One region of the Alteromonas sp. ABE4_545 genome, then DNA from elsewhere that is predicted to be linked to it. Evidence: predicted binding sites of a transcription regulator. Region 1 holds the regulator's gene; the other holds the start of a gene.

Region 1 (3,384 bases):
TTGTTCTTCAGGAACCAGTAAACTAAAAAAGATATCGACGGGTTTATTATCGATAGCATCGAACTGGATGGGAGGTTCGCTGGTGACAATAATGGCAATGACTCTGTCCAAGCCAGGAAGCCGACCATGAGGGAGCGCAATACCATTACCAATACCTGTACTACCCATTTTTTCACGTGCTAATAAGGCCGTGAGTACGTCTACTTTGTCGACATTTGGGGTCGTTTTTTCGGCGATATCGCTAATGATTTCGAGAATTCTTTTTTTACTATTGCACTGAACCGCACACTCGGTGCGGTTCAGGCTAACAATGGCTTTAATATCCATGCTGTCTTAATTAGTGTTTTTTAAGCTTTTCTTTATGCTTGATCACTTGACGGTCGAGTTTATCGACCATGCTATCGATCGCAGCATACATATCGGTGTTTTCAGATGAAGCAAATACTTCTGCTCCACTCAAATGCATCGTGGCTTCGGCTTTTTGGTTGAGTTTCTCAACATTTAATATCACGTGCACGTTAGAAATATGATCAAAATGACGCTCAAGTTTGCTGAACTTGGTATCGACATAAGTACGCAAAGAATCTGTGATCTCAATATGATGACCAGTAAGGTTTATTTGCATAGTCGTCTTCCTTTTGGTTTGCAGCTTAATTAAATTAAGCTCTTGCGTTGGTTAGACGGTGGAATCGATAACGATTCCCGGTATTTTGCTATTGTCCGCCGGGCTACTTTAATGCCTTGGTCGGCCAACAATTGAGCAATCTTGCTGTCGCTGAGCGGTTTAGCTGGCTTTTCAGCCGCCACCAATTTTTTGATCAATGCACGAATAGCCGTTGAAGAGCATTCACCACCCGATTCAGTGGCAACATGGCTAGAGAAGAAGTATTTCAGTTCAAAAATACCTCTAGGTGTGTGCATGTACTTCTGCGTGGTAACACGCGATATCGTAGATTCGTGCATGTCCACCATTTCAGCTACGTCGTTCAGTACCATAGGCTTCATCATTTCTGGCCCATGTTCAAAGAAACCTAACTGTTGTTGTACGATACAGTTCGCTACTTTTAACAATGTCTCGTTGCGCGACTCCAAACTTTTTATAAACCATTTGGCTTCTTGCATATGAGAACGAATGAATTGGGAATCACTGCTGCTTTTCGAGTTTCGACTCATGGCTGCGTATTGCTGATTCACATTCAGTTTTGGCAGGCTGTCGGGGTTTAATTCAACACTCCAACGGCCGTTCTTTTTCGCTACCGATACGTCAGGAATCACGTATTCGGGTTCTTTTGTCACTAACGCACTGCCCGGGCGAGGGTTTAAGCTCTGGAGCAGTCGCATAGCTTCGCGTAACTCGTCTTCTTTCAGACGCGTTTTACGCATTAAGGTTCGATAATCTTTGCTGCCAAGTAAGTCAGTGTACTCTTGAATCAGCATTTTGGCTTCGGCAAGCCAAGGCGTGTCGGGCGAGAATTGCTTCAATTGCACCATCAAGCACTCTTGAGGTGAGCGCGAGCCAGAACCGATTGGGTCAAACATCTGAATGCGTTTAAGCACGCATTCCACTTCATCAAGCTCGACAGGCTCTTCTAGGTCTTCGTCTTCATTTATGCTGTTGAGAATATCTTCGATAGGCGAAGTGAGATAACCAGATTCGTCAATGGAATCAATGATGGCAATGGCAATAGCGCGGTCGAGGTCGCTGAATGGCGTGAGACGCATTTGCCACAATAAGTGCGCTTGAATATCGTCTGTTGTTTCGCCTTGATAAACGTGTTCATCGTCACTGCTTGAAGACGACGATGCGGGCGCTGATGAGGCCGAATAGTATTCATCCCATGTACTGTCGATAGGCAGTTCGTCGGGCAGTTCGTTTTTTTCTAGCGCATCACCACTTTCAATACTGTCTGAAGAAGACACCGTCGTCGACTCACCCTCAGTAAGCTTGTCTAAGTTACTTTTCTCTAGGTTGTCGAAATCGCTACCCTCTTCAACTTCAAGTAATGGGTTAGCGTCCAGCGCTTCCTGAATTTCCTGCTGGAGGTCTAGAGTGGAAAGCTGCAACAGCTTGATCGCCTGCTGGAGCTGCGGCGTCATCGTTAACTGTTGGCTGAATTTGAGTTGTAAAGATGGCTTCATCTACTTCTTATCTTAATACGCTTTAACCTGTAGTAGCTGGTTAGACAAATATTCCTTTGATACCCTAACTATAGCCTGAATTGCTCACCTAGGTATACATCCTTCACTTTTTGATTACTCAAAACGTCTTCGGCAGTACCCTGTGCAATTAACTCTCCGTGGCTCACGATGTAAGCTTTTTCGCATACATCCAGCGTCTCTCTAACGTTATGATCGGTAATCAAAATTCCGATGTCTCGATCACGCAAGTGTTGGATTATCTTCTTTATATCATTAACCGATATAGGATCAACACCAGCAAATGGTTCGTCCAACAAAATAAATTTGGGATCGGCGGCAAGTGCCCGTGCTATTTCTACTCGGCGGCGTTCGCCCCCTGATAAACTCATCCCTGTACTATTACGTATATGGTTGATGTTAAATTCATCAAGTAGTGAATCAGCTTCGCTTTCACGCTGGGCTTTTGTCAGCGCTTTGCGTGTTTGTAAAATCGCCATGATGTTTTCATACACGGTGAGTTTACGAAATATAGACGCTTCCTGAGGTAAATAGCCAATACCTTGTCGAGCGCGCTCATGCATCGGTTGATGCGTGAGTGAATGCTGGTCGATGGTAATGTTCCCTTTGTCTAAAGGAACAAGACCGACAATCATATAAAAGGTGGTGGTTTTACCCGCACCGTTGGGGCCGAGCAAGCCAACAATTTGTCCGGTTGATACTTCCAAACTTACATCGCGCACAACTTGGCGAGATTTATAAGATTTGGCGAGATGGGTCGCGGTTAATGTTGCCATTACTGCTCCGGTTCCTTTTCTTTCAACTGGTTAAATGACTCTGGGCTTAGTACGGTTTCAACCCCTTCACTGTCTGCGGCGCGAACTTGCTCTTTAATTAAGTCGAAAACAATATTATTACTGGTCATTTTAATGGTGTCGCGATCCAGTTTGGCGTCGCCAGCCATAGTCAATATGCGGTTGGCCACTTCATAGCGGATCTCGTTAGCGCTGGCAAATACGGTTTCACCATTGTCCAGATCCTGCTGATAGCTCGCCGGATTCCCAGTAGCAACAATGACCTCAAAACCTTCATCTGAATTTTCACCTTTAACCACTTCTACGCGATCAGCTTTAATTAACAAAGTGCCTTGGCTGATGGCGACATTTCGCGTGAGTATAAGCGTTTTGGTAACGCCATCCAGATTTTGGTCTTCCGCTTTAATATGGATCTGTTGTTTGAAATCTGCTT
Region 2 (3,384 bases), on a different contig from region 1:
TCGACGACTTGCAAATCAACCCACTAAAGGTAGTCACGGTTTGGCTGCGATCGCTATGCGCGTAATCTATTTGCCCTTGGCACCAACGGTTAATACTGTCCAATACCTGACTGGCCGATTTTTTCACTGTCCATGAGGCCGCTGTTTGTATGTAATCGGTAATAAAAGTAGTAGCAGCGAGGTTGGCCGCTTCTTTTGCTCGGCTGCAAGCAGACACACCGTCTGCGATGGTAATCACCACCCCTTTATTTCGTAACCCTGCTCCTTGCCCGTGCCATGCGGCAAACGCATCTTGGTTTTCAGCTTTTTGTCCCGCTGTGCTATAGCCGCCAAAAGACACATGTAAACTTGCCACAGTTGCTACCACCTCGCTATTTTGAGATTACCTGATCGAACAACGCCAGACATAGGTCTGGCGTTGATAGTAATAGAAGCTTAAGCCGTTACGCAACGTCGATAAGTTGTACCGAACCGTCCTCTTTCACTTCTGCCATTTGACCACTTGGCTCTCGCATAAACAATAAGGCGACAAAACCCAGCACTGCGGTACCACTGATCACAAGGAAAAACGTAGACGTATCGACAATAGAATAGATAGTGAGGTATGTCACCGCGCCCACATTACCATAGGCCCCAGTCATACCGGCAATTTGGCCAGTCAGACGACGTTTAATTAACGGCACAACAGCAAATACCGCCCCTTCTCCCGATTGAACAAAGAAAGAACACGCCATTACCGCTAACACTGCTAGCCAAATAGGCCAACTCGCATCGATTAAACTCAATGAAAAATACCCCAGCGCCAAACCAGCCGTTAAAATAAGGAGGGTTTTCTTACGACCAAAGCGATCTGAGATTAAACCACCACCAGGGCGAGACATCAGATTCATGAAAGCATACATACCAGCAAGTAAACCTGCTGTTGCCATACTTAACTCAAAGGTTTCAGCAAAAAATGCCGGCAGCATAGATACAACCGCTAATTCAGAGCCAAATGTGGCGAAATACAAAATATTCAGTACAGCCACTTGCTTAAATGAGTAGCGGTGAATTTCAGGTACTTCTTTTTCAAATAACCCTTTATTCACTTTAAAGGTTGAATACGCATCAAAGGCATACAAAGCCGCGAGCGCAATATATAAGGTAGTTGCGACACCATCACTCAACATAGACACACCAGCAGGAGACAACTTCCACGTGAGTAATGCTAACGCTAGATACATCGGGGTTTTCATCACTAACAAAAACAGGAAGTCACCTTTACTTGTTACTTCCATTCCGCCTAAATTTTTAGGGCGAAAATAGGTCGATCCCTTGGGGGTGTCTGTTACATTGGAGTAGTACACCACGCTAAAAATCAAACACAATACACCGGTTATCCCTACAGCGTAGCGCCAGCCGTCATCACCACCGAATACGATAGCAAGTGTGGGTAAAGTAAATGCAGCGGCTGCAGAGCCAAAGTTACCCCAACCGCCGTACACGCCTTCAGCAGTGCCCAGCTCTTTGGGTGGAAACCATTCGCTCACCATACGAATACCAACAACAAACCCTGCACCAATGAAGCCCAAAGCAAAACGCGCTATGGCCATTTGCACAAAGTTGTCGGCCAATGCAAACGCAAAACAAGGCACAGAACAGATTAACAGTAATGCTGAATAAACCCGATGTGGGCCAAATTTATCGGTTAACGCGCCGATAATTACTCGGGCTGGAATGGTGAGTGCAACGTTGAGGATCAACAGCGTTTTCCACTCACTGATCGACAAGCCCATGTCACCAACAATGGCTTGCTTTAAAGGTGCCATATTGAACCACACCACAAAGGTGACAAAGAAGACCATCCACGATAAATGAAGGATTTTCATTTTGCCGGTGAACGACATCAAATTAAACTTATCCGCACTCATGCTTGTATCCTGTTACTGAAAAAAACTCAAAAAAAAACCCACAAGTAGTGGCATAACACCAATACTCGCGGGCTTCATTGCGCTTGCGAATGCCTTGTTCGCGCAAACAAGGACCATTCAATATTTTTTCGTTCTTATTGTAGGTATTGCCCTCTGGAGGAGGTCAATATTGCTTTATAGTTAGCACCTACAGTGCCAACTTTTATTTCATATATAAATCAGCAAGTTAACAAAAAATAAGACGATACCCCATTCTATTGAAGCACCATAAAAATGCATTACTGCACCTTTATGAATCACCTAGGCAGAATGAAAAGGGAGCTGATTACGCGCTCTCGCTTGCCAAACCTCATTCGCTCTAACGTAGGCCTGCTCAACCGACACCTGCTCTAGCAAAATTAAGTAAGCGGCGAGTGTGCCAAGTACAGCCTGTTCGCCATAATGGTGATTGGTATCCTGCTGCCACACTGCCAACATGTCATTGACATCCATTTCTTTGTCTTTGAAAGCCCAGCCTTCCTGTTCAGGAAGTGTCACCACTTCGCCCTGCCCTTGTCGACAAATAAACAATTCGGTTTTACTTTCTTGGTTAACTTCAGGGTCGCCGCCATCTCCACGAAAACACAGCGCGCTGATCTGCTTATAATTCTCGTTCACGTGATGGTGTTTTTCATCCAAATGCACGTGATGTACCCCTTGTACACTAAAGGGAGCATGCGACGGGTTGAGTAAGCGAGCCAGGGTGTTCGCACAAGAACGCAGCCCAAATTGCGCGCGCAGTTGAATAATCTCATTGAGTTGAGGGTGAAATTGCCCCAAGTCTAAATAAGTCGCGCCACTTTGTTCCAACTGTTTCGCCGCGCCTGTTACCGACTCGGCTAATGGCAACCCCAAATCAGGTAGAACATGGCTTGCATATAAACGCTGGGACCCCGTTTCATGGGCACCGTGAAGGCATACCTTCACGCCTTGTTGCACCAAAGCCGCGACCGCAAGCAAATACCAAGGTTGCTGCCTGCGCTTACCGGCATAACAGCCAATGTCTAACTGCGCATGTAATTCACGTGTTTCTTTAACCAAAGACTCACGACACGCATCGGTAAACCCAGTGATTTCATCCGGCGTTTCTTCTCGGGTTCGCAGCAGCATTAAAAATGCACCGCGCTGTTCACCTGTTACTTCTCCCGCCAGCACCATTTTCATGGATTCATACGCTTGTTCACGCGTGAGACACTTACCGCTTTTTTTTCCTTTGCCGATTAAATTAATATATTGGCTGAACGCTTGAGACATGCTTGGCTTCCTGAAGTAATTCAAGCGAAACCTGCTGCCTGGAATCAATAACATGACCGAACATTAATAGCGCCGGCCCTGTAATATTGGTGTTGGCTAGGTTATCAACGATTGTCGATAGTGTGGCGGTAAAAACACGCTGATTTTCACAACACGCGTTTTCTACAACAGCAACAGGCAG

Evidence for each region. The regulator sigma-54, encoded in region 1, starts transcription at its own class of promoters, with help from an activator protein. The targets are predictions, from matches to a motif close to GTTGGCACGNNNNTNGNNT.
Region 2: a site for sigma-54 is predicted at 2,092-2,110, ahead of ACXAH6_RS06680 (NarK family nitrate/nitrite MFS transporter). Genes of this name have one in related genera too.

What each region holds. Positions count from the first base shown of each region.
Region 1 covers NZ_JBSWYY010000006.1:60,407-63,790, forward strand. The annotation lists gene ptsN (PTS IIA-like nitrogen regulatory protein PtsN) at 1-327, opposite strand, end outside; gene hpf (ribosome hibernation promoting factor) at 338-625, opposite strand; gene ACXAH6_RS07890 (RNA polymerase factor sigma-54) at 655-2,139, opposite strand; gene lptB (LPS export ABC transporter ATP-binding protein) at 2,208-2,933, opposite strand; gene lptA (lipopolysaccharide transport periplasmic protein LptA) at 2,933-3,384, opposite strand, start outside.
Region 2 covers NZ_JBSWYY010000005.1:67,728-71,111, forward strand. The annotation lists gene ACXAH6_RS06675 (bifunctional protein-serine/threonine kinase/phosphatase) at 1-355, opposite strand, end outside; gene ACXAH6_RS06680 (NarK family nitrate/nitrite MFS transporter) at 444-1,910, opposite strand; gene ACXAH6_RS06685 (glycosyl transferase family protein) at 2,211-3,203, opposite strand; gene cobA (uroporphyrinogen-III C-methyltransferase) at 3,175-3,384, opposite strand, start outside.